DNA from 2 places in the Micromonospora sp. DH13 genome. Region 2 is predicted to be linked to the other one. Evidence: predicted binding sites of a transcription regulator. Region 2 holds the regulator's gene; the other holds the start of a gene.
The links. Region 2 encodes HrcA, which represses chaperone genes, less so after heat shock. Its sites were predicted from a motif close to GGTTNGCACNCTCNNNNNGAGNGTGCNAACC; they were not measured.

Region 1: groES (co-chaperone GroES) is a predicted target of HrcA. The motif match lies at 5,556-5,586, and genes of this name have one in related genera.

What each region holds. Positions count from the first base shown of each region.
Region 1 covers NZ_JAHWGR010000061.1:11,935-23,668, reverse strand. Annotated here, with positions in the region: gene LPA42_RS32520 (helix-turn-helix transcriptional regulator) at 76-897, opposite strand; gene LPA42_RS32515 (WhiB family transcriptional regulator) at 1,152-1,535, shown strand; gene LPA42_RS32510 (molybdopterin-dependent oxidoreductase) at 1,638-3,233, opposite strand; gene groL (chaperonin GroEL) at 3,392-5,038, opposite strand; gene groES (co-chaperone GroES) at 5,109-5,423, opposite strand; gene LPA42_RS32495 (methyltransferase domain-containing protein) at 5,764-7,035, shown strand; gene ybaK (Cys-tRNA(Pro) deacylase) at 7,045-7,524, shown strand; gene LPA42_RS32485 (sugar ABC transporter substrate-binding protein) at 7,923-9,023, shown strand; gene LPA42_RS32480 (ATP-binding cassette domain-containing protein) at 9,143-9,964, shown strand; gene LPA42_RS32475 (sugar ABC transporter permease) at 9,961-11,220, shown strand; gene LPA42_RS32470 (ROK family transcriptional regulator) at 11,246-11,734, shown strand, end outside.
Region 2 covers NZ_JAHWGR010000021.1:54,618-66,351, reverse strand. Annotated here, with positions in the region: gene LPA42_RS20270 (serine hydrolase) at 1-394, opposite strand, end outside; gene LPA42_RS20265 (histidine triad nucleotide-binding protein) at 509-859, opposite strand; gene LPA42_RS20260 (SDR family NAD(P)-dependent oxidoreductase) at 905-1,666, shown strand; gene LPA42_RS20255 (16S rRNA (uracil(1498)-N(3))-methyltransferase) at 1,720-2,454, opposite strand; gene dnaJ (molecular chaperone DnaJ) at 2,456-3,601, opposite strand; gene hrcA (heat-inducible transcriptional repressor HrcA) at 3,675-4,697, opposite strand; gene LPA42_RS20240 (DUF4870 domain-containing protein) at 5,007-5,630, shown strand; gene hemW (radical SAM family heme chaperone HemW) at 5,673-6,896, opposite strand; gene LPA42_RS20230 (enoyl-CoA hydratase-related protein) at 6,916-7,698, shown strand; gene LPA42_RS20225 (hypothetical protein) at 7,892-8,761, shown strand; gene LPA42_RS20220 (phytanoyl-CoA dioxygenase family protein) at 8,983-9,885, shown strand; gene LPA42_RS20215 (MOSC domain-containing protein) at 10,018-10,662, opposite strand; gene LPA42_RS20210 (carbohydrate ABC transporter permease) at 10,789-11,622, opposite strand; gene LPA42_RS20205 (carbohydrate ABC transporter permease) at 11,634-11,734, opposite strand, start outside.

The DNA.
Region 1 (11,734 bases), on a different contig from region 2:
GGCTTCTGCCCAGGCCGTACCTCCTGCGGGGTGGGCGGGAAGGCGCGCGGGTGGGCGGGCAGCTGGGTGGGTGGGTCAGGTGACCAGGCCGGCGCGGAAGCCGGCGGCCACCGCGTGCGCGCGGTCCCGGGCGCCGAGCTTGCGGAACAGCCGGCGGGCGTGCGTCTTGACGGTGTCCTCCGAGACGAACAGCTCACGGCCGATCTCGGCGTTGCTCTTGCCCTCGGCCATGCCGAGCAGCACCTGGAGTTCCCGCTCCGTCAGGCCGATCGCGCTCCGGCCGCCCCTGGCCGGGGCGGGACGCTGCCCCGCCGCGGCCGGGGTCTCGCCCTCGCCGCCCGCCTCCACCTCGTCGTCGCCGCGCTGCACCGGCACCACCGGCGGCGTACCACCGGGCGGCTCCTCGGGGCCCGCCGGCCAGGCCGGGCCGGGCTTGGCCGGGGCGCGTCCGGCCGGGGCGGGGCGGGCGGGTCCGCCGACGGAGGCGGCGTCGCGGGCCGGGTCGGTCACCCGGCTGCGGGTGGCGCGGCCGGGCGCCGAGAGCAGCAGCAGCGCCTTCGCCACCGCGCTGGTCAGATCGTGGTCGGTGCCCTGGATCAGCCCCCGGGCGCCGGCGCCGATGGTCGCGGCGGCGGCCTCGGACTCCTCCGCGCCGAGCAGCAGCACCGCGGCCTGCGGGGCGCGGGCCAGCACCCGCCGGACGAAGCCGGCGCTGTCCGGCCGGGTGAGGGCGGTGTCGGCGAGCACGACGTCCGCCGGGACCTCCGCCAGGCGCAGCATCACCTCGGGATCGGAGACGGCCGTACGAACGGCGGCGGACAGCCCTAGCCGCGCCGCCGCGGAGTTCAGTTGCTGCGCGGCGAGCGGTGTCCGAACGCACACGAGGACAGTACGCACTGTGGTCTCCTCTCCGACCCCGAGCAGACCATGGGGAGGCGTCGTCGGGTGGGCGTTCCCGGCAATCCTTCGAACTTTTCCGACAGTTAGGGCATATCAGTCAGGTTGTCCGACCTTTTCGATCACAGACGTGTGAGCGGAAGCGAGGCGGGGTAACGGGGAGCCCGAGCCGGAAACGGTGCGCCAGCGCGGCCGCCGCCCGGACACCGGTCAACTGAGGATCTCCGCGGTGCCGCGCGGGAGGAGGGGTGCTGATGTCGAACGTACGCAGGCTGCCCGGACCCATCGTCGACCTCTGGGACTGGCAGCGGCTCGGTGCCTGCCGGGGCCGCGACAGCGCCCAGTTCTTCCACCCCGACGGCGAACGCGGCTCCTCCCGGCTGCGCCGGGAGTCCGGCGCCAAGACGGTCTGCCGGGCCTGCCCGGTACGCGCCGAGTGCGCCGCGCACGCCCTCGCCGTCCGTGAGCCCTATGGGGTGTGGGGCGGCTTCAGCGAGGCGGAGCGGCTGCGGCTGCTCGCGGTGGGCTGGGAGGACCTGGCCGACCGCCGGCACTCCCGCGTCGATGTGGCCCGCCTGGAGGCCCGCCTGGGCCGTCCGCACAAGTCCACCGTGCCGGCGCAGCGCAGCGTCGCCTGACGACCGCCGCCACGCCCACCGTCGGGTGACCGGGCCACCGGCGGGCCGCCCGCCACGCCCACGGCCGGGCGACCCGCCTGCCGGCGCGGGTCCGCCCGGCGGTCAGCCCACGGTGACCCGGACGGTGTGCCAGCCGGTCGCGCCGTCCGGGTCGACGCGCTGCCGGCGCTCGGTCTGCGTCTCGCCGCTGGCGTCGGTGGCCCGCACCTGGAGGGTGTGCTCGCCGGAGGTGGCCGCCCACTGCCAGGACCACTGCACCCAGGTGTCCACCGACACCGTCGGGGCGAGCGTCGCCTCCCGCCACGGGCCGTCGTCCACGCGTACCTCGACCCGGCGGATGCCCCGGTGCTGCGCCCAGGCCACCCCGGCGACCATGACCGGGCCGGCGGTGAGCCGGTTGCGGGGGCGGGGCGTGTCGATCCGCGACTGGGTCTTGATCGGCCCCTGCGCCGACCAGCCCCGGGGCACCCAGTACGCGTCGAAGTCGGCGAAGCTGGTCAGCTCCAGCTCGGTGACCCACTTGCAGGCCGAGACGTAGCCGTAGAGGCCGGGCACCACCATGCGTACGGGAAAACCGTGCTCCACCGGCAGCGGCTCGCCGTTCATCCCCACCGCGAGCAGGGCGTCCCGGCCGTCGCGCAGCGCCGCCGTCGGGGTGCCGCAGGTCCAGCCGTCGACGGAACGCCCGACGACCTGGTCCGCGCCCTCCTCCGGCTGCGCCTCGTCGAGCAGCTCCCGGATGGGCACGCCCAGCCAGCGGGCGTTGCCGATCAGGTCCCCGCCGACCTCGTTCGACACGCAGGCCAGGGTGACGTACCGCTCGACCATGGGGCGGGCCAGCAGGTCGGCGAAGCTCAGCTCGATCGGGTTGCGCACCCGGCCGTGGATGCGCAGCCGCCAGGTGTCCGGGTCGACCTGCGGCACCACGAGAGCGGTGTCGATCCGGTAGAACCCGGACGTCGGGCTGACGTAGGGGGCGAGCTGGGTGAGGGAGAGGTCCGCCCCGGCCGGCACCGGCGGCGCGGGCGAGGCCGGCGCGGGCAGGGCGACCGCCTGCCGGGCCTGCGACACCCCGCGCCGCCCGGCCAGCCAGTGCCCGCCCAGCCCGGTCACGACGGCCGCGCCGGCCAGCGCGCCGACGCCGGTGAGGAACCGCCGCCGCCCCTCCGGGCGCTCGGGGTGCAAGGAAGGGCCCCTTGTTAACAGGGGGGTGTTAACAAGGGGCCCTTCCTTCTCACCGGGCGGGGTCCACGGCCAGGGGTCGGGATGCAGCGGACCGGCCAGCAGGAGCCAGAGCGTCAGCGCGCCGAGGGCCGCCCCGACCAGCGCCGGCAGCGCGTCGGTGGCGTCCGCGCCGGCCCGGGTCAGCGCGGCGGCCACCCCGAGGGCCGCGAACGCCCCGATGCCCGCCAGGCCGAACCACAGCCGGCGCGCGGCGAGGACGCCGAGCAGGGCCGCGAAGCCCGCCAGCAGCAGCGCCGTCCCGACCAGCAGGGCGATCTTGTCGTACGTGCCGAAGACGGCGATGCCGAACTGCTTGACCGGTTCGGGGACGGTGTCGACGACCAGCCCGCCGACCGCGACCAGTGGTGCCGACCGGGGGCCGGTCAGCACCGCCACCGGTTCGGCGGTGCCGATCGCCACGGCGGCGGCGGTGATCCCGGCCAGCGCGGCGTACCCGCGCGAGATGGTGCCCATCCGCCCAGTGTTTCCGACGGGGCCGGGGAAGCGACAGGCACGTCAGCGTTCCGTAAGCAACCAGCCCCGGGCGAACGCGGGGCGGATACGCGTCAAGGCACGCCGTGGGGAGCCGGCGTGCCTTGAACGTGTGGTGTGGCGGGGTCAGCCGCCGTGGGTCAGAAACCCGGGCCGTGCTGGTGGCCGTGGCCGTGCGAGTGGCCGTGGCCACCGGCGGCGGCCGGCTCGGCCTTCTCCGGCTTCTCCACCACCAGGCTCTCGGTGGTGAGCAGCAGGCCGGCGATCGAGGCGGCGTTGGTGACGGCGTTGCGGGTCACCTTCACCGGGTCGATGATGCCGGACTTGACCAGGTCGACGTAGTCGCCGATGGCGGCGTCGAGGCCGTGGCCCCACTCGCTGCCGACGACCTTCTGCACCACCACGTAGCCGTCGTGGCCGGCGTTCTGGGCGATCCAGCGCAGCGGCTCGACCAGCGACTTGCGCACGATCGAGACGCCGGTCTTCTCGTCACCGGTGAAGCCGAGGTCGTCGTCGAGCACCGGCAGGATCTGCGCCAGGGCGGCGCCGCCACCCGGGACCGTGCCCTCCTCGACGGCGGCCTTGGTCGCGGCGATGGCGTCCTCGATGCGGTGCTTGCGCTCCTTCATCTCGACCTCGGTCGCCGCGCCCACCTTGATGACCGCGATGCCGCCGGAGAGCTTCGCCAGCCGCTCGGCCAGCTTCTCCCGGTCCCAGTCGGAGTCCGAGGCCTCGATCTCCTTGCGGATCTGGGCGACCCGGTCGGCGACCTCGCTGGCCTGGCCACCGCCGTCGACGATGGTGGTGGTCTCCTTGTCGACCACGACGCGCCGGGCGGTGCCGAGCACCTCCAGGCCGACCTGGTCGAGCTTGTAGCCCAGCTCCGGGGCGACCAGCTCGGAGCCGGTGAGGATCGCCATGTCCTGGAGCATCGCCTTGCGGCGGTCGCCGAAGCCCGGGGCCTTGACCGCGCAGACCTTGATGGTCTTGCGGACCGCGTTGACCATGAGCGTGGACAGGGCCTGGCCCTCGACGTCCTCGGCGACGATCAGCAGCGGCTTGTTGTTCTGGAGGACCTTCTCCAGCAGCGGCAGCAGCTCCTCGATCCCCGAGATCTTCTGCGTGGTGATCAGGATGTACGGGTCCTCCAGGACCGACTCCTGACCCTCCGCGTCGGTGACGAAGTTGGGGGAGATGAAGCCCTTGTCGAACTGGAGGCCCTCGGTCACGTTGAGCTCGGTGGTGAGCGCCGAGCCCTCCTCGACGGTGATGACGCCGTCGCGGCCGACCCGCTCCATCGCCTCGGCGATCAGGTCGCCGATGGTCGCGTCCTGCGCGGAGATCGTCGCGACGTGCGCGATCGACTCCTTGCCGGCGACCTCGACGGCCCGGTCGAGCAGGGCCTCGGAGACCTTCGTGGCCGCCGCGTCGATGCCGCGCTTGAGGCCGGACGGGCTGGCGCCGGCGGTCACGTTGCGCAGGCCCTCGCGGACCATGGCCTGGGCCAGCACGGTCGCGGTGGTGGTCCCGTCGCCGGCGACGTCGTTGGTCTTGGTCGCCACCTCCTTGACCAGCTGCGCGCCGAGGTTCTCGTACGGGTTGGTGAGCTCGATCTCCTTGGCGATGGTCACGCCGTCGTTGGTGATCGTGGGCACACCGAACTTCTTGTCCAGGACGACGTTGCGCCCGCGCGGGCCGAGAGTGACCTTGACCGCGTCCGCGAGGGCGTTGACACCGTGCTCCAGCAGGTGCCGGGCGTCGTCCGAGAAGCTCAGGATCTTCGCCATCTGTATCCCTTCGAAGCGTCACTGCCCCGGCCCGGCGAGCCGGACCGGGGCAGTGACGCGGATCGGTTGCTTACTTCTCGATGACCGCGAGGACGTCGCGGGCGGAGAGCACCAGGTACTCCTCGCCGGCGTACTTGACCTCGGTGCCGCCGTACTTCGAGTAGAGGACGGTGTCGCCGACCTTCACGTCGATCGGCACGCGGTTGCCCTTGTCGTCGATCCGGCCCGGGCCGACAGCGAGGACGGTGCCCTCCTGCGGCTTCTCCTTGGCGGTGTCGGGGATCACGATGCCCGACGCCGTGGTGGTCTCAGCCTCGTTCGCCTGGACCACGATGCGGTCCTCGAGCGGCTTGATCGCAACCTTGGTCGCGGTAGTCACGGGCATACCCTCCTGGGGTACTGGTTTCGTTGCCGGACGGCGGGGCCGACCAGCGTCAATCTGCCACATGCCACCGGGCGGGGCCGTCGTCGCGGGTGCCGGTCCGCCTGGCGTCAACCCCCGGGCACGGGGCCCGGAAGCTGGCACCCTCGATGGGAGAGTGCTAATCGCAGGTTAGGCCGTGGCTAGCACTCCGTCAAGGAGAGTGCCAACGCGTCGCCCGTCGTGTCGCCACAGTTCCGCCACTCGTCACCGCGACACGCCGGGAGCGCCGACCCCCGACCCGTCGACCTCCGGCACCCCCACCGCCGTCGGTCCGCCGCCGCCCGGGCCCGACAATGGGCGCGTGGATCTCGACCAGCTCGCCGCCCTGCGTACCCCCGAGGGGTCGGCCGCGCTCGCCGCGGCGACCGAGGTGGCCGGCGGCGACCCGCTGGCCGCGGCGGCGGCGCTCCGCTCGGCCGGGGTGCCCGCCGGGCTGGCCGCCGCCGCGTTGACCCAGGCCGAGCTGCGCCGCCGGGCCGTCGGCAAGTTCGGGCCGGCGGCGGCCGGCATGTTCCTCACCCGCGCGGGGCTGGAGCAGGCGACCCGGGGGGTGGTCGCGGCCCGGCGGGCCGACCGGCTGCGCGCCGCCGGGGTGCGCACCCTGGCCGACCTGGGCTGCGGCCTCGGTGCCGACGCGCTCGCCGCCGCCCGCGCCGGCATCCGGGTGTACGGGGTGGAGGCCGACCCGGTCACCGCCGCGATGGCCGCCGCGAACGCCGAGGCCGCCGGGCTGGCCGACGTTTTCACGGTGGAGTGCGGCGACGCCACGGCGTTCGACGTGTCCGCCGTCGACGCGGCGTTCTGCGACCCGGCGCGGCGCAGGGCCGGCACGGGCCGGCGGATCTTCGACCCGAACGCCTACTCGCCGCCGTGGGACTTCGTCACCGCGCTGGCCGAGCGGGTGCCGCACACGGTGGTGAAGGTGGCCCCGGGGCTCGACCACAGCCTGATCCCGCCAGGCACGGAGGCGGAGTGGGTCAGCGTGGGCGGCGACCTGGTCGAGGCCGCCCTGTGGTGCGGCCGGCTCGCCGAGGTCCCCCGCCGCGCGACTGTGCTGAAGGAAGGGCCCCCTGTTAACGCTTTCTGTATAGGAAGGGCCCCCTGCAATCACCCCCGGCCCGCCTGCCACCACCAGCTCACCGGTTCCGGCACGGAGGAGGCCGCCGTCGGGCCCGTCCGGCGGTACGTCCACGACCCCGACCCGGCCGTCGTCCGCGCGCACCTCGTGGCGGAGCTGGCCGGCGAGCTGGACGCCACGCTCGCCGACCCGACCATCGCCTACCTGTACGCCGACACTCCCGGCGCGACGCCGTTCGCCCGCTGCCTGGAGGTGACCGACGTGCTGCCGTTCTCGCTGAAACGGCTGCGCGCCCTGCTGCGCGAGCGCAGGGTGGGCCGGGTCGAGATCCTCAAGCGCGGCTCGGCGCTGGAGCCGGAGCGGCTGCGGCGCGACCTGCGGCTGGCCGGCCCGGAGGCGGCGAGCCTGGTGCTGACCCGGGTGGCCGGCGCGCCGACCGTGCTGGTCTGCCGCCCGGTGACGTATCCGCTGGATCACGAGGCGGCGGCCGGCTAGCTTGTCGGCATGGCGGGACAGGGGACTCCGGCGACGGCGCTGTTGACGAAGCGGAAGATCCGGCACAGCACCCACCCGTACGACGTGTCGCCGGACGCGCCGAACTACGGCGCGCTCGTCGCGGCGGCCCTGGGTGTGCCGCCGGAGCGGGTGTTCAAGTCCCTCGTCACCGAGGTCGACGGCGCGCTCGCGGTGGCGGTGGTGCCGGTGACCGGCGAGCTGGACCTCAAGGCGCTCGCCGCCGCGCTGGGCGGCAAGCGGGCGACGATGGCCGACCGGGCGGTGGCGGAGCGGGCCACCGGGTACGTGCGCGGCGGGATCAGCCCGCTCGGCCAGCGCAAGCGGCTGCCCACGGTGCTGGACGCCTCCGCGCTGGCCCACGACACCGTGTACGTCTCGGCGGGCCGGCGCGGCCTCCAGCTCCAGCTCGCCCCGGCCGACCTGGTCGCGCTCACCGACGCCACCACCGCCCCCATCGCCGCCGGCTGACGCGACGCCGCGAGCCGGGCGGCACCAAGGGCCGAGCAGCACCCCGGCCGAGCAGCACCCCGGCCGAGAGCACCCCGGCCGAGCGGCACCCCAGGCCGACACCCCGCGCCCGGCGTCCCGGGCCGGCACCCCCGAGCCGAGGCGTCGGCCTGCGGCAGGTTTGGCGGCCTGCGGCATCGGTCATTCACATGATCGCCGCGTCGAGGCGCGGCCCTTCGGCCTGCCCGCTTTCGGGGCGGTTAGGGCAGAGTGTCGATCACGTTGCTGAATTGTTACCGCCGCCAACAAACTTCTGACCTCGGCGGCCTTGTGCCGGCAGCGCGGTGCGCAATACGTTGCCGGACACAACAAAACACCGCTCCACTCCCACTCCCCCACCCCCGAAAGGACCCGTGCAGATGCGCAAGGGCTTCCTCACCTTCGCCGCCGTGGGCCTGCTGGCCGCCGGCAGCATGGCCGCCTGCGGCGAGAACTCCGACGGCGGCAACCAGGCCGGATCCTCCGAGAAGAAGCCGAAGATCGGCGTGATCCTGCCGGACAGCAAGTCCTCCGCCCGCTGGGAGGGTGCCGACCGCAAGTTCCTGGAGGCCGCGTTCAAGGCCGCCAACGTCGAGTACGACATCCAGAACGCGCAGGGCGACAAGACCGCGTTCCAGACCATCGCGGACCAGATGATCACCAACGGGGTGACCACCCTGATGATCGTCAACCTGGACTCGGGCACCGGCAAGGCCGTGCTCGACAAGGCCAAGTCGCAGGGCGTCGCCACGATCGACTACGACCGGCTCACGCTGGGCGGCTCCGCGCAGTACTACGTCAGCTTCGACAACGAGGCCGTCGGCAAGCTCCAGGGCGAGGGCCTCGCCAAGTGCCTGACCGACAAGGGCGTCAAGAACCCGGCCATCGCCTACCTCAACGGCTCGCCGACCGACAACAACGCGACCCTGTTCAAGAACGGGTACGACTCGGTGCTCAAGCCGAAGTTCGACTCGAAGGAGTACACCAAGGTCGCCGACGACTCGGTGCCGGACTGGGACAACACGCAGGCCGCCACGATCTTCGAGCAGCAGTACACCAAGGCCAGCGGCAAGATCGACGGCGTGCTGGCCGCGAACGACGGCCTCGGCAACGCGGCCATCTCCGTGCTGAAGAAGAACAAGCTCAACGGCAAGGTCCCGGTGACCGGGCAGGACGCCACCGTGCAGGGCCTGCAGAACATCCTCTCCGGTGACCAGTGCATGACCGTCTACAAGGCGGTCAAGAAGGAGGCGGACGCCGCCGCCGAGCTGGCCATCGCGGTCGCCAAGGGCGAGAAGAAGGACACCGGGCAGACCGTCAAGGACGTCGAGGGCAACCGGGACGTCCCGGCCGTCCTGCTGGAGCCGAAGGCCATCTACAAGGACAACGTCAAGGACGTCGTCGCCGACGGCTTCGTCACCAAGGAAGAGCTCTGCACCGCCGCCTACACCAAGCTCTGCACCGAAGCCGGCATCAGCTGACCCGTACGCCGACCGTCGTACCCGCCAGGCGACGCCGCCCGGCACGGTGATCCCGTGCCGGGCGGCGGCCCGCGCCGGACGGGCTCCGCGATCTCCCCTCCGCGCGTTAGGAGACCCTTGTGTCCGCAACCCCCCTGCTGGAACTACGAGGGATCGACAAGAGCTTCGGTCCCGTCCAGGTGCTGCGCAACGTCGCCCTCACCGCCCACCCCGGCGAGGTCACCGCGCTGGTCGGCGACAACGGCGCCGGCAAGTCGACCCTGGTGAAGTGCATCAGCGGCATCTACCCGACCGACTCCGGCCAGTTCCTCTTCGAGGGCCGCCCGGTCAGCATCAACAGCCCCCGCGACGCCGCCGCCCTGGGCATCGAGGTCGTCTACCAGGATCTCGCGCTCTGCGACAACCTCGACATCGTGCAGAACATGTTCCTCGGCCGGGAGAAGCACACCGGCATCGTCCTCGACGAGCCGACCATGGAGCAGATGGCCGCCGAGACCCTCGCCGGGCTGAGCGTCCGCACGGTGAAGTCGCTGCGCCAGCACGTCTCCAGCCTCTCCGGCGGCCAGCGGCAGACCGTCGCCATCGCCAAGGCGGTGCTCTGGAACAGCCGGCTGGTCATCCTCGACGAGCCGACCGCCGCGCTGGGCGTCGCGCAGACCGCCCAGGTGCTGGAGCTGGTCCGCCGGCTGGCCGACAACGGCCTCGCCGTCGTGCTCATCTCGCACAACATGAACGACGTCTTCGCGGTCTCCGACCGGATCGCCGCCCTCTACCTCGGCCAGATGGTGGCCCAGGTGAAGACCACCGACATCACCCACTCGCAGGTCGTCGAGCTGATCACCGCCGGGCGCTCCGGCGCCCTCGGGCTCGCCGCCGAGCTGACGGGTGGCAACGGCACCGGCGGCGCGGCCGTCGGCACGACCCCGGGAGCCCTCCGATGACCACCACCGTCGTGAAGAAGGTAGGGCCGGCGGCGGTCACCCCGCCCGTCACCGTCGGCGGCCACGTGCGCGGCTACCTCAGCCGGGTACGCGGCGGCGACATCGGCTCCCTGCCGGCCGTGCTGGGCCTGATCGTGCTCTGCACGGTCTTCGCGATCATGCGCCCGTCGTTCCTGTCCGCCGGCAACTTCGCCAACCTGTTCACCCAGGGCGCGGCGGTCACGCTGATCGCGATGGGGCTGGTCTTCGTCCTGCTGCTCGGCGAGATCGACCTCTCCGCCGGCTTCGCCAGCGGCGTCTGCGCGGCCGTCCTCGCCAACGTCGTCACCGTGCTCGGCTACCCCTGGTGGGTCGCGGTGCTCGCCGCGCTCGTCACCGGCGTGCTCATCGGCACGGCGCTGGGCTTCCTGGTGGCGAAGGTCGGCATCCCGTCGTTCGTGGTCACCCTCGCCGGCTTCCTCGCCTTCCAGGGCATCGTGCTGATGCTGATGAAGGAGGGCGCCAACATCTCCGTACGCGACGAGACGCTGGTGGCGATCTCCAACCGCAACCTGCCGCCCGCGATCGGCTGGACGCTGGCCGCCGTCGCCGTCGCCGGCTACGCGGCGGTGCAGCTCATGCGGCACCGCAACCGGTCCGCCCGGGGACTCGTCACCGACCCGCTGGCCGTCGTGGCCGCCCGGATGGGCGTGCTGGCGGTCATCCTCGGCGTCGCCGTGTACGTGCTCAACCTGGAGCGCAGCCGCAACGTACTGATCACCTCGCTCAAGGGCGTGCCGATCGTGGTGCCGATCATCGCGGTGCTGCTGATCGTCTGGACGTTCGTGCTCCAGCGCACCAGCTACGGCCGACACGTCTACGCGGTCGGCGGCAACAAGGAGGCGGCCCGCCGCGCCGGCATCAACGTCGACCGGATCCGCATCTCGGTCTTCGTCATCTGCTCCTCGATGGCCGCGATCGGCGGCATCGTGGCGGCGAGCAGGGCCAACTCTGTCGACCCCAACACGGGTGGCAGTAATGTGCTGCTCTACGCCGTGGGCGCGGCGGTGATCGGCGGCACCAGCCTCTTCGGCGGCAAGGGCCGGGTGCTCGACGCCGTGCTCGGCGGCGCGGTGGTCGCCGTGATCGACAATGGCATGGGTCTGATGGGCTACAGCTCGGGGGTCAAGTACGTGGTCACCGGCGTCGTGCTGCTGCTCGCCGCGAGCGTGGACGCTCTGTCCCGCCGCCGGTCGGCCGCCACCGGCAACCGTTGACGCCCGCACGGAAGTACCGGTAACGATGCGCGTGGGACCGAGTCAGGACGAGATCCGTCGGCAGAACCTCGGTGCCCTGCTGCGCTACGTGCACGTCCACGGCGCGACGACCCGCGCCGAGTTGACCACCACGCTCGGGCTCAACCGCAGTACCATCGGCGCGCTGACCGCCGACCTGGCCGGCGCCGGGCTGGTCAGCGAGGGCGCACCGAAGGAGACCGGCCGGGCCGGACGACCGTCGCTGGTCGTCCGGCCCGAGTCGGAACGGGTCTACGCGTACGCGTACAGCGTGGAGGTGGACCGGCTGCGGGCCGCACGGGTCGGCCTGGGCGGCGCGGTGCTCGATCGCCGGGAACTGGACCGGCCCCGCAACCTGGTGGCCGGGGAGGCCGCGCCGCTGCTGGCCGGCGCGGTCAAGGAGATGCACCAGTCGGTGCCCCCGGGCGCGGTCTGCGTCGGCGCCGGGGTCGCGGTCTGCGGCATGGTCCGCCGCGACGACGGTCTGGTCCGGCTC
Region 2 (11,734 bases):
GGTCGGCCAGCAGCTCGTCCGCCCCGGGGGCGAGCAGGGTGTCCCAGACGTCGCCGTGCGGCTCCCGTTGCAGGCCGGAGGTGTGCGACAGCAGCCGGCGCACGGTCAGCTCGCCGTGTGCGGGCACGTCGAGGTGCGCGCCGACTGGGTCGTCGAGGTCGAGCAGGCCGGCGTCGCGGCACTGCATGACCAGCACCGCGGTGAACGTCTTGGTGACCGAGCCGATCCGGAACAGCGTCTGCGGGCCGAGCGCCGTGTCGTTGCCGGTGCCGCCGGCCTCGCAGGTCCAGAGCGGGCGGTCCGCCCGGTGCAGGGCCGCCGCGACCGCCGGCACCCGCCCCTCGGCCTGGACCCGCCGCACCATCCGCCCGAGCCGCTCGTCGATTCCACTCACGCCCGCAGTGTAAGGAGGGGCCCCTTGTTAACGCATTCCGTATGGGAAGGGCCCCTTCCTAACACCTCGGCGCGGGACGCGCCCGCGACGGACGCGCCCGCCGCCCCCCCCCCCTCAGCGGCAGAGCATCGGGCCCAGCGGCGCGCCGCCGAGCACGTGCGCGTGCACGTGGAAGACCTCCTGGCCGCCGTACGCCCCGGTGTTGAACATCAGCCGGAAGCCGTCGCCGAGCAGCCCCTCGTCCTCGGCCACGGCGGCGGCCGTGGCGAGCAGCTCGCCGGCGAGTGCCGGGTCGCCCTGGCCGAGGGTCGCCACGTCGGCGTAGTGCTCCTTGGGGATGACCAGCACGTGCACCGGGGCCTTCGGATCGATGTCGCGGAAGGCGAGGGTGGTGTCGGTCTCCCGGACGACGGTGGCCGGGATCTCCCCGGCGACGATGCGGCAGAACAGGCAGTCGGATCCCATCGGGGCATGGTAAGTGGTGCCGGACGGCTGGGGCATGATGGCCGCGTGACTTCACGGGCGGTGCTGGTGACGGGGGCCTCGCGGGGCATCGGGCGCGCGGTGGCGGCGCGGTTCGCGGCGGGCGGGGACCGGGTGGCGATCCACCACCGGGGCTCCGGGGAGCTGGCCGAGCGGCTGCGCGCGGAACTGCCGGGCGACGGCCACGTCGTGGTCCGCGCGGACCTGGCCGACCCCGAGGCGGTACGGGTGATGGTCGACGACGCGGCGACCCGCCTCGGCGGGCTGGACGTGCTGGTCAACAACGCCGGGGTGTACGGCGAGCGGAACGCCCCGCACCCGGTCTTCGGCGCGTCCTACGCCGACTGGCAGCGGCGCTGGCGGCAGGTGCTGGAGACCAACCTGACCGGGGCGGCCAACGTGACCTGGTGCGCGGCCCAGCACATGCGCGGGCGGGGCGGGCGGATCGTCAACGTCTCGTCGCGGGGCGCGTTCCGGGGCGAGCCGGAGCAGCCGGCGTACGGGGCGAGCAAGGCGGGGCTCAACGCGCTCGGTCAGTCCCTCGCGGTGGCCCTGGCCCCGTACGGCATCACGGTCGCGACGGTGGCCCCCGGCTTCGTGGAGACCGACATGACCACGGAGCACCTGGCCGGTGAGGGCGGCGCGGCGATCCGGGCGCAGAGCCCGTTCGGCCGGGTGGCCCGCCCGGAGGAGATCGCGGCGGCGGTCCACTGGCTGGCGTCGGCGGAGGCGGAGTGGGCCTCCGGCACGATCGTCGACCTCAACGGCGCGTCCTACCTGCGCACCTGACCGGGGCGGGGGTCCACCAGCGGGACAGGCAGGTCACCGACAGGATGGGCGGGTCACCAGCGGGACAGGCGGGTGGCCAGGACGCAGAGGGCGGCGACGCCCGCCGTGGAGGTGCGCAGCACGTGCGGGCCGAGGCGCACCGGGCGGGCGCCGGCCTGGGTGAACGCGGTCACCTCCGCGTCGGTGATGCCGCCCTCCGGGCCGACGACCAGCACGATCTCGCCCGTGGCGGGCAGCGCGGCGGCGGTCAGCGGCTCCTGCGCCTCCTCGTGCAGGACGAACGCGGCGGCGGCCCCGGCGATCCGGCGGACCACCGTGGCCGTGGACTCGTCGGGGGCGCCGGCCACCACCGGCAGCCACGCCCGGCGGGCCTGCTTCGCCGCCTCCCGGGCCGTCGCCGCCCACTTCTCCCGGGCCCGTACGCCCCGGTCGCCGCGCCACTGCGCCACCGAGCGGGCCGCCGCCCAGGGCACGATCTCGTCGACGCCGACCTCGGTCATCGCCTGCACGGCCAGCTCGCCCCGGTCGCCCTTGGCGATGCCCTGCACCACGACGAGCCGGGGGACGGGCGCGTCGACGTGCCCCCGGGAGGTGACCCGCAGGTCGAGGGCACCCCTGCCGACGGCGGTGACCACGGCGGCGGCGGTGCCGCCCCGGCCGTCGGCCAGCAGCAGCTCCTCGCCGGCGCGCAGCCGCTGGACGGTGGCCGCGTGGTGCCCCTCCGGGCCGCCGAGGGTCAGCGCGTCGCCGGTGGGCAGCGCGTCGACCAGGAACAGCGGCGCCGACACCTCAGGCGTGCCCGTTAAAGGCGTCGCGCATCCGGGAGAAGAAGCCGCCCTGCTTGCTCAGCTCGGCGACCTCCTCGCCCCGGGTCTTGGCGAAGTCGCGCAGCATCTTTTCCTGGTCGGGGTCGAGCTTGGTCGGGGTGCGCACGTCGAGGTGGACGTAGAGGTCGCCCCGGCCGGTGCCGCGCAGGTGCGGCACGCCCCGGGCACGCAGCCGCAGGGTGCTGCCCGGCTGGGTGCCGGCCTTGACGTCGACCGTCTCCTCGCTGTCGAGGGTCTTGATGGTCAGCCGGGTGCCGAGCGCGGCGGCCGTCATCGGGACGGTGACCCGGCAGTGCAGGTCGTCGCCCTTGCGGGAGTAGACGTCGTGCGGGCGCTCGTGGATCTCGACGTAGAGGTCGCCGGCGGTGCCGCCGCCCGGGCCGACCTCGCCCTGCTGGGCGAGCCGGATGCGCATGCCGTCCTCGACCCCGGCGGGGATCTTGACGGTGAGCGAGCGGCGGGTGCGCACCCGCCCGTCGCCGGTGCAGGTCGGGCAGGGGTGCGGGATGGTGGTGCCGTAGCCCTGGCAGACCGTGCACGGCCGGGCGGAGACCACCTGGCCGAGGAAGGTGCGCTGCACCGACTGGACCTCGCCCCGGCCGCCGCACGCCTCGCAGGTGGCCAGGTGGGTGCCGGCCGCCGTGCCCGCCCCGGAGCAGGTGGTGCAGAGCACCGCCGTGTCGACGGTGATGGGGGCCTCGACGCCGAACGCCGTCTCGTGCAGGTCCAGCTCCAGGCGCAGGATCGCGTCCGCGCCGGGCCGGGTGCGCGGGCGCGGGCCCCGGGAGCCGCCGGCCGCGCCGCCGAAGAAGGCGTCCATGATGTCCTGGAAGCCGACGAACGGGCCGGCCCCGCCGGGTCCGCCCGGGCCGCCCATGCCCCCGCCGCCGGGGGCGAGGGGGTCGCCGCCGAGGTCGACGATCTGCCGTTTCCGGTCGTCCGAGAGGACCTCGTACGCGGCGTTGATGTCCTTGAACTTCTCCTGTGCCTCCGGGTCCGGATTGACGTCCGGGTGGAACTGCCGCGCCAGCTTGCGGTAGGCGCGCTTGATCTCGTCGTCGGAGGCCTCCCGGCTCACGCCGAGGATGCCGTAGTAGTCCCTGGCCACTGCGTCCCGTGTCCTCATGTTCTTGTCGCGTTGCGCCGGTCGTCGGCCGGAGCCGGCCGTCGGCCCTGACTGGTCAGTTGTGGGCCAGCAGCTCGCCCACGTAGCGTGCCACGGCCCGCACCGTGGCGATGGTGCCGGGGTAGTCCATCCGGGTGGGGCCGACCACGCCCAGTCCGCCGAGCGCGGTCGCCCCCGGGCCGTAGCCGGTGCTCACCACCGAGGCGGCCCGCAGATTGTCGATCTCGTTCTCGTCGCCGATCAGCACGCGGGTGGTGGTCGACTCGGCCTCGCCGATGAGCTTGAGCATCACCACCTCCTCCTCCAGCGCCTCCAGAATGGGCCGCAGGGACCCCTGGAAGTCGAGCAGGCCGCCCCGGGTCAGGTTGGCGGTGCCGGCCAGCGCGATGCGCTCCTCGTGCCGCTCGACCAGCGTCTCCAGCAGCACGGTGGAGAGCGTGGTCATGGTGCCGCGCAGGTGCGGGCTCGACTCCTCGACCAGCGCCTGCACCAGCGGCGGGGTCTCCGACAGCCGGCTGCCGACGAGCTTCTCGTTGACCAGCCGGCGCAGGTCGGTGACGTCGTCGGCGCTCACCGGCGCGGGCAGCTCGACCAGCCGCTGCTCGACCCGGCCGGTGTCGGCGATCATCACCAGCATCAGCCGGGTGGTGGAGATCGGCACCAGCTCCAGGTGCCGCACCGAGGAGCGGGCCAGCGAGGGATATTGCACCACGGCGACCTGCCGGGTGAGCTGCGCCAGCAGCCGCACCGTGCGGTGCACCACGTCGTCGAGGTCGACCGCGCCGACCAGGAAACGCTCGATCGCCCGGCGCTCGGCCGGGCTGAGCGGCTTGACGCGGGACAGCCGGTCGACGAAGAGGCGGTAGCCCCGGTCGGTGGGGACCCGGCCGGCGCTGGTGTGCGGCTGCCGGATGTAGCCCTCCTCCTCCAGCACCGCCATGTCGTTGCGCACCGTCGCGGGGGAGACGCCGAGCTGGTGCCGCTCGACCAGCGCCTTGCTGCCGACCGGCTCCTGGGTGGCGACGTAGTCCTCGACGATCGCGCGGAGCACGGCGAGCTTGCGGTCGTCCAGACCCACCCTGCCACCTCCTGTCGCATGTCGGGCCCGGCGGCGCGGCGGCACCGCAGGTCGGCGCTCCGCCGGTGCGTCGACGCCTGGCACTCGACTGTAACGAGTGCCAGTCTACGTCGGCTGCCCCGTGCTGGGTAAGATCAACGACGGACCGCGGGTGCGGCGACCGCCGCGCGGGAGGCCGGCCGGGCGCGCGCCGACCGGTCGACGGCCGCCCGGTGCGGGCCGCCACCTGCGTGGGCGGGCCGAACATCCGCCGCTCCGCGGCGGTGTCGCTCTGGTGCCCGCTTGCCCGCAACCCCTACCGTGACGTGCATGACTGAACCACCTCGCCCTCCCGGATCGGGCGACCCCGGCGGCTACCCGCCGGAGCCGAACCCGTCGGCACCGTACGGCTCGCCGGGGCACGAGCCCCCCACCGCACCACTGTCCGGGGCCCCCGGGGCGGGCGGCTATCCCCCGCCCGGTGGCTATCCGCCGCCCACCGGTGACCAGCCGCCGTCGGCCGGCTACCCGCCACCCGGTGGCGGCTTCCCCCCGCCCGGTGGCGGATATCCGACCGGCGGCGCGTACGGCGCGCCCTCCGGCGGCTACGCCAACAACGAGGACAAGACCTGGGTCCTGGTCGCCCACTTCGGCGGCGCGGCAGGGATGTTCCTCGGCGGTGGCGTGCTCGGCTGGCTCGCGCCGCTGATCGCCCTGCTCGCCCGGGGCAACCAGTCGCCGACGGTCCGCGCCCACGCGGTGGCGGCGCTGAACTTCCAGCTCCTCTGGTCGGTCATCGCCCTGATCGGCTGGATCCTCACCTGCATCCTGGTGGGGCTCCTGATCGGCTTCGGCGCCATGATCGTCGGCATCATCTTCGGCATCGTCGCCGGCATCAAGGCGAACGAGGGCAGCCCCTACCGCTACCCGATGACCGTCAACCTGATCAAGTGACCCCCGACCGGCCGCTCCCCCGGCCGGTCGGGGTCACCCCCGTCAGGGCAGCAGGTCGCGCACGACCGCGTCGGCCAGCAGCCGGCCGCGCAGCGTGAGCACCGCCCAGCCGGCCGCGTAGCCGGCCGGGTCGAGCAGGCCGTCGGCGAGGGCCCGCCGGGCCCCGGCGCGGCCCGCGTCGTCCAGCACCGCCAGCGGCAGCCCCGAGGCGAGCCGCAGCCGCAGCATGACGTCCTCCGTGTGGGCCTCGTCGGGCGTGAGCACCTCCCGGGCCAGGCCGGGCGACTCCCCCGCCGCCAGGCGCTTCGCGTACGCGGCCGGGTGCTTGACGTTCCACCAGCGCACCCCGCCGACGTGGCTGTGCGCCCCCGGCCCGAGACCCCACCAGTCGCCGCCGTTCCAGTAGAGCAGGTTGTGCCGGCACCGGCCGGCCGGCGTGCGGGCCCAGTTGGACACCTCGTACCAGGAGAAACCGGCCGCGTCGAGGGCGGCCTCCGCGGCCAGGTAACGGTCCGCCGCCACGTCGTCGGAGGGGTACGGCAGCTCGCCGCGCCGCATCCGCGCGGCCAGCCGGGTGCCGTCCTCCACGATCAGGGCGTACGCGCTGACGTGGTCCACCCCGGCGGCCACCACCTGCGCCAGGGACGCGGCGAAGTCGTCGGCGCTCTCCCCCGGCGTACCGTAGATCAGGTCGAGGTTGACGTGGTCGAACCCGGCGCCGCGGGCCTCCCGGGCGGCCTCGGTGGCCCGGCCGGCGCGGTGCCGGCGGTCGAGGATCGCCAGCACCCCCGGCGCGGCCGACTGCATGCCCAGCGAGATGCGGGTGTACCCGGCGGCCCGCAGGGTCTTCAGCGACTCCGGGGTCACCGACTCGGGGTTGGCCTCGGTGGTCACCTCCGCGTCGGCGGCCAGCCCCCAGGTGCGGTCGATGCCGTCGAGGATGCGGGCCAGGTCGTCGGCGGGCAGCAGGGTAGGCGTGCCGCCGCCGACGAACACGGTGTCCACCCTCGGCGGCGGGGCGTCGCCGAGCACCCGGGCGGCCAGCGCCAGCTCGGCGAGCACGGTGTCGGCGTACCCCTCGCGGCTCGCCCCGCCGCCCAGCTCGTCGGCGGTGTAGGTGTTGAAGTCGCAGTAGCCGCAGCGGCTGGCGCAGAACGGCACGTGCACGTACACGCCGAAGCCGCGCGCGCCGACGGCGCGGGTCGCGGTGGCGGGCAGCGAGCCGTCGGCCGGGACGGGCTCGCCTTCTGGAAGGACGCCGGGCATGGCCACTAGTGTGCCCGGCATGACCTCCACCGCCGCGCTCGTGCGGGTCGCCACGGCCCGTGGGGTGACCACCCTCACCCTGGACAGCCCGCACAACCGCAACGCGCTCTCCACGCCGCTGATGACCGAGCTGCTGGCCGGGCTGGCCGCCGCCGTGGCCGACGACGCGGTCCGGGTGGTGGTGCTCGACCACACCGGCCCGGTCTTCTGCTCCGGCGCCGACCTGAAGGAGACCGCCGCCGCGTACGCCAGCGGCACGGTCCCGGCCGGGATGCTCGGCGACGTGCTCGCGGCGGTCTGGGAGTGCCCGAAGCCGGTGGTGGCCCGGGTGGCCGGGCCGGCGCGGGCCGGCGGGCTGGGCCTGATCGCGGCGGCCGACCTGGCGATCTGCGCGCAGGAGGCGACGTTCGCGTTCACCGAGGTGCGGATCGGGGTGATCCCGGCGGTGATCTCGGCGACCGTGCTGCCCCGGCTGGCGCCCCGGGCCGCCGCCGAGCTGTACCTCACCGGCGACACCTTCGACGGGCGGCGGGCCGCCGAGATCGGGCTGGTCACCTCGGCGGTGCCGGCGGACGCGCTGGACGCGGCGGTGGAGCGGGCCTGCGCCTCGCTGGTGCGGGGGGCGCCGAACGCGCTGGCCGGGGCGAAGGCGCTGCTGCGCCGCCCGCCGGCGGCCGACCTGCGGGCCGGGGTCGCCGAGCTGGCCGCCCTGTCGACCGGGTTCTTCCTGTCCGACGAGGGGCGCGAGGGCGTGCTGGCGTTCCGGGAGAAGCGCGACGCGCGCTGGGTGCCGACGGACTGACCGGTTTCCCGGGCCGGCCGGTCGACTCCCGGGGCGCCGAGCGGTTCCCGGGTCGGCCTCCGGTTTCCGGGCCGGGGCGCGGGGAAGGCGGACACGCATCGCGGCCGACCCGCCACGGAACGGAGCGAATCGGTCGGACGGGCCGGACGGCGGCGGCGGGGACGTACTCTTGGCGGACGCCGTCGAACAGGGGGTGCGGGTGCGAAGTCGGGCAGTCGTCGCGACCGGTGTCGTCGTCGCCGTGATCGCCGTGGTGGGGATCTGGCTCGTCGTCCGGCAGGCCGGCGGGCAGCTGCGCCTGCCGTTGTCCCTGACCAGCCGCACCTGCACGGTGCAGGCCGACGGCCAGGTGCGCCTGGACGCCGACCAGATGGCCAACGCCGCCACGATCGCCGCCATCGGCGTCCAGCGGAAGATGCCCGAGCGGGCCGTGGTGGTCGCCCTCGCGACGGCCTACCAGGAGTCCGGGCTGCGCAACCTCCCCGACGGCGACCGGGACTCGCTGGGCCTGTTCCAGCAGCGGCCGAGCCAGGGCTGGGGCACCGAGGCGCAGATCGCCGACCCCCGGTACGCGACCCGGAAGTTCTACGCCGCGCTCAAGCGGGTGCGCGGCTGGGAGAAGATGCGGGTCACCGACGCGGCGCAGAAGGTGCAGCGCTCGGCGTTCCCCGAGGCTTACCAGAAGTGGGCGGACGAGTCGGAGGTGCTGACCCGGGCGCTGCTCGGCGAGGCGACCGGCGCGGTGGCCTGCACGGTCGGCGCGACGCCGGTGATGCGGGGCGCGGCGGCCGCCGCCGCGCTGACCCGGGGCCTGAGCCTGGACTGGGGGCTGCCGGAGGCGGCGTCCCCGGCCGAGCTGACCGGCCTCGCGGTGCCGGCCGACGACCGGCGCGACGGCTGGCGGTACGCGCACTGGCTGGTCTCGCACGCCTCCGACCACGGCGTGAAGCGGGTGCGCTTCGCCGGCCTGGAGTGGACCGCGAAGGCCGGCACCTGGAGCCGGGTGGGCGACGCCCCGGCGAACGACGGCGAGGTGCTCGCCGAGGTCTTCGCCGACGCCTGAGCGGCTCGATTCTCCACACCGACGGTTACCGCACAATCCTCCATATCCGGCGAAAGCCGCCGAACAAGCACCCGATCTCACCCTCCGTGCCCAGACGGGTGCCAACGGTCCGGCCGCTCCCCCGCACCGTCGGGCGCGCTCCGCACCCGCCCGCGCGGGCGCAGTAGCATCGGCGTCCTGTGCCAGAAATGGTTTCACCTCATGGGGAGGGGTACGACGCGGTGTTCGATTACGACGGCCGGACCGGCTACGAACCGATCAGCGACACCGACCGCAAGGAGTTCCACGAGCAGGGCTTCCTCCTGCTGCGGAACGTGCTGACGGAGGACCACCGGGCCGCCCTGGAGGAGGCCGTCGACCGCGTGTACGCGGAGGAGAAGGCCAAGGGCAACACCACCAAGGACGGCACCCTGCACCTGCTGGGCTTCCTGGAGCGCGACGAGCTCTTCGGCCAGCTGCTGACCCACCCGATCGCCTTCCCGTACATGTGGGGGCTGGCCGGCTGGAACATCTACACCCACCACAACCACCTCGACGTCACCCCGCCGGCGCTGGAGCCGGAGAAGCCGTACTGGGGGTGGCACCAGGACGGGTACCGGCAGAACTCCGACCCGGAGACGATGGACCCGAACCTGCCCCGGCCGATGTTCTCGCTGAAGGTGGCGTACGTGCTCTCCGACCTGTCGGAGACCGGCCGCGGCGCGACCAAGGTGATCCCGGGCAGCCACCTGTGGAACTCGCTGCCCCGGCCGGCGGACCTCACGGTGCACAACCCGGACCCGGAGGGCACGGTGGAGATCACCGCGAACCCGGGCGACGCGTTCATCTTCGACCGCCGCCAGTGGCACTCCCGGTCGACGAACCTGTCGAACATCACCCGCAAGATGCTCTTCGTCGGCTACACCTACCGGTGGATCCGGCCGCTGGACGAGCTGCACATCGACACCGACGGCGAGTGGTGGGCCAACCGGACGCCGGTGCAGCGCCAGCTCTGCGGCGAGGGCACCCACACGGCCAACTACTGGGGCATCAACTGGAACGGGTACATCGACGACGAGATCCCGCTGCGCAAGGAGCTCAAGGAGCGCGGCCTGCTCGACCGCAGCATCCCCTGGCTCCGCTGACGGTGTAAGGAAGGGCCCCCTGTTAACGCATTCCGCATAGCAGGGGGCCCTTGTTAACGCCTGGGCACGGCGCGCGGCGCTCTGGCGCGGCGCTCGGCGCCTGGGGCGCGGGCCCTGGGGCCGCCGGGGCGGTCAGGCGTCGGGCGTGGCGAGCCGGCGCGCGACCTTCCGCCGCAGCGCCTCGGGCAGCTCGGGGACGTCGAGCAGCCGGGGCAGCAGCTCCGGTTCGAGGGTGCTCGCCCGGAACACCTCGCCGACGGTCACGCCGTGCGCCGGCCGCTCCACCACCTCCACCGGGTCGCCCGCGCCGACCTCGCCCTCCCGCAGCACCCGCAGGTACGCCCCCGGGGCGGCGCGCACCGTGAACCGCCTGATCAGGTCCGGTACGCCCCAGAACCCGGCGAACGTCCGGCACGGCGTGCGCGGCTTGGTGACCTCCAGCAGGGCCGTCCCGATCTGCCACCGCTCGCCGACGACCGCCCCGGTCACGTCCACCGCGTACGTGGTCAGGTTCTCACCGAAGGCACCCGGCCGGATGTCGCGGCCCAGCTCGGCCGCCCACCACGCGGCGTCCTCCTCGGCGTACGCGTAGACGATCTGGTCGGGGCCCCCGTGGTGGGCCCGTTCGCCGATGAAGTCGCCGGCCACCCCGTCGACGCGCAGCAGCACCGGCCCGTCCACCGGCCGCTTGTCGATCCCGCTGCGGCCGCTCGCGTCGCCCGCCCACTCCGCCTCGGTCACCACGCCGAGGTTCACCGTCACCAGCCTGCCCGTCATGGCGACAGCCTACGGCGGCATCGCGGCCCGCCGATGCCCCGCCCGACGCCGCCCGTCTGCCCGACGGGGTGTGAGAAGGGGGCCCTTCTCGACAGAATGCGTTAACAAGGGGCCCTTCCTTGCACCTCAGCCCTTGACGGCGCCCGCCACCAGGCCGGAGACCATCCGACGCTGCACCAGCAGGAAGAAGACGATCACCGGCAGGGTGAACAGCGTCGAGGCGGCCATCACCGGCCCCCAGGCGGTGTCGTCGCGGCCGAAGAAGAACGTCATCGCCACCGGCAGGGTGTAGCGGTCCTGGTCGTTGACGAAGGTGAGGGCGAAGATCAACTCGTTCCAGGCGGTGATGAAGGAGAAGATGCTCGTGGCCACCAGGCCCGGCGCGACCAGCGGGAACAGGACGCGGCGGAAGGTCTGGGCGCGGCTCGCGCCGTCGATCGCCGCGGCCTCCTCCAACTCCTTGGGCACGGCGGCCACGAAGCCGCGCAGCATCCAGACCGCGAACGGCAGCGAGAAGCCGAGGTACGTCAGGACCAGGCTGGGCAGCGTGTTGTAGAGGCCCAGCCGCTGGATCATCAGGAACAGCGGGATGACCAGCGCCTCCAGCGGGATCATCTGCACCACCAGCAGCATGATCAGGAAGCTGGTGCGCAGCTTGAACCGGAACCGGGCCACCGCCGTCGCGGCGAGCAGCGCGACGAGGCCGCTGAGCACCACGGTCGACACCGCCACGAGCACGGAGTTGAGGAAGAAGTCCAGGAACGTGACGCCGGGGATGAGGTTGCCGGTGAGGATCTCCCGGTAGTGCTCCAGCGTCGGCGCGGTCGGCACCGGCCGGGGCGTGGCCGAGAAGATCTCCCGGTTCGGCTTGAGCGACGTCGCGATCATCCAGTAGACGGGGAACGCCGCGAAGAGCGCCACCAGCAGGCCCGCCCCGTTGAGGGCGACCCGCTTCACCACCGCGCCGCGCTTCACGCGTCCTCCTCCTGCTTGAGCACCATCCGCACGTAGAGGCCGGTCACCACCAGCAGGATCAGCGTGAGGATGACGGCGATCGCCGCGCCCAGGCCGT